DNA from 2 places in the Roseovarius sp. MMSF_3298 genome. Region 2 is predicted to be linked to the other one. Evidence: riboswitches for the same ligand, from Rfam matches in the RefSeq annotation. Region 2 holds a riboswitch; the other holds the start of a gene.

Region 1 (4,805 bases), on a different contig from region 2:
AGGCGAGTTCCTCGCGGGTCGAGAGGTAGTGCAGGTCGGCGCGGAGGCGGTGGGCCTCCTTGAGAAAGGACACCATCGGGACGACCTGCCCCAGCGTGAGGAACGAGAGTGTCGGGCCGTTTTCCGGCACGCGGCCTGCCCGGATGAGATCTGCGAGGATGGAGACGCCGAGATGGGCGCCGGAGGAGTGGCCGACGACGAGTACCTCGTCCACGTCGCGGGTCAATGCGGCGGCGATCTCGTCGGTGAACTGGGCCATCCGCGCCTCCAACTTGGGCGGGTTGGCGCCCTTGGACTGGGCCGAATAGGCGTAGTCGTGCATGAGGTAATAGGCGAAAAGCTTGTTGTCGCGGGCCTTGAACCAGCGCAGCAGCGCGTAGCCTGCCAGAAGCGCGACCGGAATGCTGCCGTAAAGGACATAGACGAAGGCATCGGAGAACAACTGGTCCGGAGGCCGAAAGAGCGTTTCCCATGTCCAGACGATGGCGGACCACAGGCCAAAGGCCAGCGCGAGGGCCAGCACCAGTTGCACGACCAGGAAGCCCACCGGGTAGAGCGCGGCAATGACCGGCCCCTTGCGCAGGCGCATCAGGCGGAACAGCGCGCCCGAGGCGATATAGGTCCAGGCGGTGCGGATGAGTTGCAGGTAGGTGCCGGCGATGCCGCGCTCCATGCTGTCGCGGACGATGTCGGACCAGACCAGCACGTCGAACTCGGTATGGACTGCCTGGCCCTCTATGGTCGCGTCTACCTGCCAGCCGTAGCGGCCTTGAGTTTTGCGGGCCGACAGGGCGAGGTCATAGCCCGAGAGGCCCGCCTGCTCCGCGCCCTCCTTGCGGTAGAGCTCGCGGTAGCGGCGGGGATGAATGGGATCGTATCCCGGAATGTAGAACACCCGGCGACGGGTGACGGGGGCGTGGGTGGGGCTGCTCATGCCAGACCTGTCTTGGCCTCTTCTTTGCAAGAGCGTAGCCCATTATTGGGGCGAGAGTAAGACTTTAGCCGACCAGCGCGAGGGCCGGGAACATCTCGAGCAGCCAGTAGGAGAAGGCGGCGAAGCCACCCGTCAGCATCAGCAGGCCGATGGTCCAGAGGAGCAGGCCCATGATCCGCTCGATCTGGTCCATGTGGCGTTTCATCCAGTTCATCAGCCCGGTCAGGCGCGGCAGGAACGCGGCGACCAGAAGGAAGGGGATGCCGAGCCCCGCGGCATAGACCGCGAGCAGCAGCGTCCCGCGCGTGACGGAGGCTTCGGACGCCGCCAGAGACAGGATCGCGCCCAGCTGCGGCCCGATGCAGGGCGTCCAGCCGAAGGCGAAGGCGAGGCCGAGGATATAGGCCCCGAACGTGGTGCCGCCCTTGTCGCCCACGTCGAGGCGCGCCTCGCGGTCCATGATGCCGATGCGGAAGATGCCGAGGAAATGCAGGCCGAAGATCATGACGATGAGGCCGGCGGCGGTGTTGAAGTAATCCTGGTATTGCAGAAAGGCGCGGCCAAAGGTCGAGGCCGCAAAACCGAGGAACAGGAAAACGGTCGACAGGCCCAGCACGAAGAAAAGCGCGGGCAGGATCGCCTTATTGCGCGTGCGGCGCTCGGACTGGAGGTCGGTCACGGTGACGCCGCTCATGTAGGCCAGGTAGGGCGGCACTATGGGCAGCACGCAGGGGCTGAGAAACGAGAAAACGCCGGCCACGAGCGCGATGGCCATGGCGGGGATCAGGGTGGCGTCTATGAGATCGATTCCGAACATGCCTTTCGTCTAGTGCAAAACGCGGAGGGCGTCACGCGGCGCGGCGTCACAGCGCGGTCACATCTCGGTGGACAGGCTGTAACGGTTGGACTACCTCCGGTCGCATGAGCGAACCTGAGACCATCGACGCCGTGGGGCTCTTGTGCCCCCTGCCCGTGCTGAAGCTGCGCAAACGGATGAAGCCGCTGGCCAGTGGTGATGTGATCGTGCTGCGGGCGGATGACCCGGCGGCGGTGATCGACGTGCCGCATTTCTGTGCCGAGGCGGGGCACGAACTGATCGAGACGGTCGAGGACGGGGTGGTGACGCTTTACCGGGTGCGCAAGGGCTGAGGCGCACGGGGGTGCGACAACGGCGCGAGGGACAGCAGGCCGGTTGCGCTGTACCTCGGATGAGCCACGTCATATAATTATTACCGTCCCGAATGGCGCAAGGCGCGTGTTTCGGTGTGTTGTGCCAGATCGGAAGACGTTCCCGCAAAGACCGCCCCGCCGCGGGCTTTGCCGAAGCTCGTAAGGAGTGGCGCAGATGGCCAGATCTACGAAGAAAACAACCGAAACCCCGGACACGACTTACCAGGCCAATGCCGGCATGGTGGCCGCGATGGCGGCGTTCAGCCCGGTGGCGATGACAGCATGGTTCGACATGGTTCAGGAAAGCATGCGCTTCATGTCCGAACGGCTGGAGAAGGATCTGGAGGCGCAACGCGCGATGCTGGCCTGCAAGACGCCGCAGGAGCTGATGCAGGTTCAAAGCGATTTCATGAAGAAGGCGTTCACGGACTATACCGAAGAAACGCGGCGGATGATGGAGATGATGGGCGTTGCGATGAAGGTGGATATCAAGGACACCGCCCCGACGACCCGGCGCAATTACGACGATGTGCCGGTCTGATCCGCACCGCCCGAGACTTTTCCCGATTGGCCGTTGAAATGACGGCGGCGCTTCGCTAGCCTGCGCTTACGCAGGGGGGTCCCGCCCAGGGGACTGAGAGGCTGACAGGGCATATGCCCGGTGACGCGACCCTTTGAACCTGACCCAGTTGACACTGGCGTAGGAAGCTAGGATCGCATTCCCGGACGTCCGGGCACTGTTTTCCGAAGACGGGGCGCATCGCCCCCGCGTTTCCCTCAAGCCACGCCTCATCTGGTGTCTTTTCGAGTAACCGCTTGAGGAGCGCCAAAATGAACGTACCCAATCCCAAGATCACCACGGGCGAGCTGCCCGCGTCACGCAAGATCTACGTGAAAGGCACGCAACACCCCGATATCCGCGTGCCGATGCGCGAGATTTCCGTGCATCCCACGTCCGGCGAAGAGCCCCTGCCCGTCTATGACAGTTCAGGAGCCTATACCGACCCGAACGTGTTGACCGATATCCGCGAGGGCCTGCCCCGCCTGCGCCGCGAGTGGATCGAGGCGCGCGGCGATGTCGAGGAATACGAGGGCCGTCATGTAAAGCCCGAGGATAACGGTTTCGTCGAAGGCGACCGCCTGACGCCGGAATTTCCCAATATCGCCGCACCGATGCGGGCGAAAGATGGCAAGGCGGTCACGCAGCTGGCCTATGCGCGGGCGGGCGTGGTGACGCCGGAGATGGAGTTCATCGCTATTCGCGAGAACCAGATGCGCGAGGCCGTGGCCGAGGCGCGCGACGGCAATGACTGGGGCGCCAATATTCCCGACTACGTGACGCCGGAATTCGTGCGCGACGAGGTGGCGGCGGGCCGGGCGATCATCCCGGCCAACATCAACCACCCCGAATCCGAGCCGATGATCATCGGGCGCAATTTCCTGGTGAAGATCAACGCCAACATGGGCACCTCCGCCGTGACCTCCTCGATGGAAGAGGAAGTGGACAAGCTGGTCTGGGCGATCCGCTGGGGCGCGGACACGGTCATGGACCTTTCCACGGGGCGCAACATCCACAACACGCGCGAATGGATCATCCGCAATTCCCCCGTGCCGATCGGGACCGTGCCGATTTACCAGGCGCTGGAGAAGGTGAACGGCATCGCCGAGGACCTGACCTGGGAGGTGTTCCGCGACACATTGATCGAACAGGCGGAACAGGGCGTGGATTATTTCACCATCCACGCCGGCGTGCGCCTGCACATGGTGCCGATGACGGTGGACCGGGTGACAGGCATCGTGTCGCGCGGCGGGTCGATCATGGCCAAGTGGTGCCTGCATCATCACCGCGAGTCGTTCCTGTATGAGCATTTCGAGGAGATCTGCGACATTTGCCGGGCCTATGACGTGTCGTTCAGCCTTGGTGACGGGCTGCGGCCCGGGTCCATCGCGGATGCCAATGACGCGGCGCAGTTCGCCGAGCTGGAGACGCTGGGGGAACTGACCAAGATCGCCTGGGCCAAGGATTGCCAGGTGATGATCGAGGGGCCGGGCCACGTGGCCATGCACAAGATCAAGGAGAACATGGACAAGCAATTGGAGTGCTGCCACGAGGCGCCGTTCTATACGCTTGGACCGCTGACCACGGATATCGCGCCGGGGTATGACCATATCACCAGCGGGATCGGGGCGGCGATGATCGGGTGGTTCGGCTGCGCGATGCTGTGCTACGTGACGCCCAAGGAGCACCTGGGCCTGCCCGACCGGGACGACGTGAAAACAGGGGTGATCACCTACAAGATCGCGGCCCATGCCGCCGACCTGGCCAAGGGCCTGCCCGGCGCGCAGCGGCGCGACGATGCGCTGAGCCGCGCGCGGTTCGAGTTCCGCTGGGAAGATCAGTTCAACCTGTCGCTGGACCCGGAAACCGCGCGGGAGTTCCACGACCAGACCTTGCCCAAGGAAGCGCACAAGGTGGCGCATTTCTGTTCGATGTGCGGGCCGAAATTCTGCTCGATGCGGATCAGCCACGACATCCGCGCCGAGGCGCAGAAGGAAGGGATGGAAAAGATGGCCGCCAAGTTCCGCGAAGGCGGGGATTTGTACGTGCCGGTGGATGAGGCGGAGGAGTGAGCGCCGGGATCTGCCGGCGCGCATCCCGGACCTGATCCGGGATCTCTACGGTTCGAGGTCCCGGGTCAAG
Region 2 (4,805 bases):
TCATGCCGTCGAAATCGACGCCGCCGGTTTCATTGTCGAAATAGCGGTAGGGGACGTGTTCGATCCCCATGTGTTTCAGGATGCTGAGGTGGTTTGGCCAGGTCGGGTCCGACACGAAGACGCGCGCATCCGGGTTGGCCATTTTCACCAGGTCGAACGCCTGCCTCACCGCGCCGGTGCCGCCGGGCGTGGCCACCGCCGCCACCGCGTCGCGCGGGGCGGCATCGTCGAGGATCAGCTTGATCATCGCGTCGGAAAAGGCCGGGTCGCCCGCGAGGCCGACATAGGCCTTGGTCTCTTCCTCTTTCCACCATTCCTTCTCGGCGGCCTTGACGGCGCGCATGATCGGCGTGCGGCCTTCGGCATCCTTGTAGACACCGACGCCGAGGTCGATCTTGGTGTCGCGCGGATCGTCCTTGTAGGCCTGCATGAGGGCTAGGATCTTGTCGGCAGGTTGCTCTTTTAGGTGTTCAAACATCAGGCTTCTCCGGTTGCGACGGAGACGGTAGGAAAGGCTCCCCATTCGGTCCATGATCCGTCGTAGAGCGCGTGGTCGGTCTTGCCGATCCGTTCCAGCGCAAGATTGATCACCGCGGCGGTCACGCCGGAGCCGCAGCTTGTGATGACGGGTTTCGTGAGATCCGCGCCGGCGGCATCGAAGATGGTGCGCAGGTCGTCGGGGGATTTCATCGTGCCGTCGTCGTTGAGCAAAGTGCTGTAGGGGACGTTGCGGGAGTTGGGGATGTGCCCGGCCCGCAGCCCTTCGCGCGGCTCAGGCTCGTCACCCCGGAACCGGCCGGGCGCACGGGCGTCGAGGATGGTGTAGTCGCCCAGCTTGGAGGCGGAAGCGACCTGTGTGACATCCTTGACCCGGTGCGCTTCGCGCCGGACGGTCATGTGCCGGTCCCGGATCATCGGGGGCAGGTCCTCGGTCGGGCGGCCCTCGGCCAGCCACTTGGGCAGGCCACCATCCAGGACGGCCACGTCGTATTGTCCCATCAGGCGGAATAGCCACCACACGCGGGCCGCCGAGAAGAGGCCATGGGTGTCGTAGACCACCACCTGGTGACCGTCGCCCACGCCCATCTGGCGCATGCGCGACATGAACTTTTCCACTGGAGGCGCCATGTGCGGCAGGTCGGAACGATGGTCGGAAATATCGTCGATATCGAAGAACCGGGCGCCGGGGATGTGCGCCTGATCGTATTCCGCCTTTGCATCGCGGTCGATGCCCGGCAGGAAGTAGGTTGCGTCAAGGACCCGCAGGTCAGGATCATTGAGATGCGCCGCCAGCCAATCGGTGGATACCAGTGTTTTCGGATCGTCGTTTGCCATGACAGCCCCCTGAAACCATTGCCATTGACGTAGCGCGGGACGCGGGACAGTGCAAGCGGACGGGGTGTGCTGTTCCCTGGGTCAGCGGGTCAACAGATTGCGCAGCAGGCCAGCGGCCAGAAGGCATGCGCCGCCGCCAAGTGCGCCCGCGGCCAGTTGCGTCGTCAGTGCCGTGGGGTCGAGCGCCACGCTGTCGGGCGCGGTTTGCGCAAGGCCGCCAAAGCCCAGCAAACCAAGGGCGTGGCTGCCAAGAGCGCCGCCGAGAACACCGGCACCAGAATTGATCAGAACGCCCACGTTCAGGCGGGGCACGAGGCCGCCGGCGATGTTGCCGCCGATGGCGCCGGCAATGAGGCTGATCAGTAAGTCCATGCTTCCCGCTCCCCCGTGCTATCCCGCGCTGTGCGCCCGGAACGAGGGAGAATATAGCAAAAGCGGCGGCACCCGCAGAGGGTGTAATCCGAGACGCCTACATACCGTGGCGCAAAAGCCGCTGCTTCTGGCGGTTCCAGTCGCGCTTGGCCTCGGTCTGGCGCTTGTCGGTGTTCTTCTTGCCCTTGGCGATGCCGATCTTGATCTTGGCGATGCCGCGGTCGTTGAAGTACATCACCAACGGCACGAGGGTCATGCCCTTGCGCTGGGTCTCGTTCCACAGACGCGCCATTTCCTTGCGCGAAACCAAGAGCTTGCGGCGGCGCCGGTCCTCGTGGCCGAAAGGCACGGCCTGTTCGTAGGGTGCGATGTAGCTGTTGACCAGCCACAGCTCGCCATCCTCGACCGCGGCATAGCTTTCAGCGATGTTGGAGGTCTTCTGGCGTAGGGATTTGACCTCGGACCCTGCGAGCACCATGCCGCATTCCAGATCGTCCTCGATGGCATAGTCGTGCCGCGCCTTGCGGTTCTCGGCGACGACCTTGTAGTTTGGATTGATCTTGGGCTTGACCATGTCGATTTCTGCCTTCCGGGCGGTGCAAGAGAGCAAGATAGCCCCTGTGGCGAAGGCTTCCAACCCCCTGAAGCGAATCGAAAGGTTAACGGGACCCGAGAAGGCGAATCCGAACGTCGGTATCACGTCGGTATTCAAGTGGTATTGCGACGGTGCGGTTTTTTGCAGGTGGCCGGATCAACGGAGCGTGCGTTGCGCCGGCGCGGTTGCGGTTGACAGGCGGGCCACTGCGCCTATCGTTCGGCACAAGCCAGGGGCGCCTTCGGGCTGAGATGCACCCTTTGAACCTGACCCAGATCATGCTGGCGGAGGAAGGCGCGACCGGAGCCGGTCGGACCCAGCCTTTCGACGCCGCGAAAGGAGCCGGATGACCCCCGACACAAGGAACACAGCCAAGGGCCGGATCGCCAACATCCTGTCGGTCGCGGGCTCGGACCCGTCGGGCGGTGCGGGCGTGCAGGCCGATCTCAAGGCGATCTCGGCGAACGGAGCCTACGGGATGGCGGCGCTGACGGCGTTGACGGCGCAGAACACCCAAGGCGTGCAGGGCGTGCATCTGGTGCCGCCGGACTTCGTGGCCGACCAGATCCGGGTGGTAGCCGAGGACGTGCGGATCGACGCGGTGAAGATCGGGATGATCGCCACGGCAGAGATCGCCCGGGCGGTGGCGGACGCCTTGCCGGACGTGCCGGTGGTGCTGGACCCGGTGATGGTGGCGAAGGGAGGCGCATCGCTCCTGGCCGAGGACGCGGTGGTGGCGCTGCGCGAGGCGCTGGTGCCGAAGGCGGCGGTGATCACGCCGAACCTGCCGGAGGCGGCGGCGTTGCTGGGCTGCGCCGAGGCGGCGACGCGGGAAGCGATGGCAGAACAGGCGCAGTCGCTGCGGGCGCTGGGCTGTGGCGCGGTGCTGCTGAAGGGTGGGCACCTGGAGGGCGAGGACAGCCCGGACGTGCTGGCCGATGCGGACGGTGTGCATTGGTTCGAGGGCACGCGGGTGGCGACGCGGAACACCCACGGTACGGGATGCACCCTGTCGGCTGCGCTGGCGGCCCGGATCGGGAGGGCAGAACCTCTGCCCGAGGCGGTGGCCGAGGCCAAGGCCTATGTCGCGCGGGCGATTGCCGGGGCCGGGGCGCTGGATGTCGGGTCCGGGCATGGACCGACGCATCATTTCGCCGGGTTATGGGCGTGACCTTCGTATCGGCCGCTTCCTGCCCCGGACCTGATCCGGGGCCTCTTGCCCGATGGGAAAAAGACCGTCTTTGACGGATCGGGATCGGCCGGTTCCCGCTCTCGGGAATCGCGGCGGGACGTGGTAGGCTCCGCCAAACCAAGCGGAGCCCTCTGCCATGTCTTCCCCCAGTGTCAGCCTCCTTGTCGGCACCACAAAGGGTGCCTTTATCCTGTCCGCAGACGCGGGCCGCGACTGTTGGGACGTCACCGGCCCGCATTGCGACGGCTGGTGCATCAACCACATGGCGGGCGATCCCCACAGCGGCACGATCTGGGCTGGGGGTGGCGGTGCGTTTTACGGGGCGGGCGTGTGGCGGTCCGAGGATCGGGGCCGGTCCTGGACGCTGGAGCGCCTGACGCGGGGGCAGATGGACGACTGGGCGGCGAACGATCCGGGCTTTGCCGAGATGATCGGCTGGACCGACGCGCCGCTGCCGTTCGACGACGCCTTTGAACAGGTCTGGTCGCTGGGGTTCGCACACGGGACGCTGTATGCCGGGACGAAGCCCGCGACCCTGCTGAAGAGCACGGATCACGGTCGGACATGGCGCCAGGTCGATGCACTGACCGAGCATCCATCGGCGAAGGACTGGAACCCCGGGGCCGCGGGGCTTGTCCTGCACTCGATCGTGTTCGACCCCGGCGCGCCTCAAAAGCAGTGGATCGGGATTTCCGCCGCGGGGGTCTTTGCCACCGAGGATGGCGGGGCGAGCTGGGAGCGGCGCAACCGGCTGTCCAATACCGAGGCCTGCGGCGCGCATGACCATCCCGCCGCCCCGAGCGGCGGAGAGACCGGGCATTGCGTGCATAACATCATGCGCGCGCCGGGCGATGCGGACCTGCTTTATCAGCAGAACCATCACGGCGTCTGGCGGTCGTCTGATGGCGGGCGGTCGTGGGACGATATCACGCCGGGCCTGCCCTCGACCTTCGGCTTTCCGATCCGGGTGCATCCGCGCGACCCGCGCACGATCTGGACGCTGCCGCTGAATGGCGACATGGCGGGGCGGTATCCGCCCGATGCGGCCTGCGCGGTCTGGCGGTCGCGCGACGGGGGCGAGACGTGGGCGGCGCTGCGCGAGGGGTTGCCGCAGGAGAACTGCTTTTTCACCGTGCTGCGGCAGGCCATGGCGGGGGACACGCTGGATGCGCCGGGGCTGTATTTCGGGACCAATTCGGGGTCTGTCTTTGCCAGCCTTGACGAGGGCGACAGCTGGCGCGAGATTGCGCGGCACATGCCCACCATCCTGTCGGTCGAGGCGTTTGCGCCTGCCGACTGAGCGCGCAGGAC

The links. A riboswitch is a leader RNA that binds a small molecule or an ion and turns the genes downstream of it on or off. The one in region 2 is predicted to bind thiamine pyrophosphate.
Region 1: it holds a riboswitch for thiamine pyrophosphate, as region 2 does, so the genes downstream of both, thiC (phosphomethylpyrimidine synthase ThiC) here and thiD (bifunctional hydroxymethylpyrimidine kinase/phosphomethylpyrimidine kinase) in region 2, are expected to answer to the same signal.

What each region holds. Positions count from the first base shown of each region.
Region 1 covers NZ_JASHIN010000002.1:327,995-332,799, reverse strand. Annotated here, with positions in the region: gene RBB18_RS03615 (hypothetical protein) at 1-934, opposite strand, end outside; gene RBB18_RS03610 (cytochrome c biogenesis CcdA family protein) at 999-1,751, opposite strand; gene RBB18_RS03605 (sulfurtransferase TusA family protein) at 1,856-2,083, shown strand; gene RBB18_RS03600 (phasin family protein) at 2,280-2,645, shown strand; TPP riboswitch at 2,708-2,828, shown strand; gene thiC (phosphomethylpyrimidine synthase ThiC) at 2,936-4,735, shown strand.
Region 2 covers NZ_JASHIN010000003.1:20,725-25,529, reverse strand. Annotated here, with positions in the region: gene RBB18_RS03860 (amino acid aminotransferase) at 1-478, opposite strand, end outside; gene sseA (3-mercaptopyruvate sulfurtransferase) at 478-1,335, opposite strand; gene RBB18_RS03850 (hypothetical protein) at 1,417-1,707, opposite strand; gene smpB (SsrA-binding protein SmpB) at 1,805-2,281, opposite strand; TPP riboswitch at 2,524-2,612, shown strand; gene thiD (bifunctional hydroxymethylpyrimidine kinase/phosphomethylpyrimidine kinase) at 2,649-3,473, shown strand; gene RBB18_RS03835 (glycoside hydrolase) at 3,631-4,794, shown strand.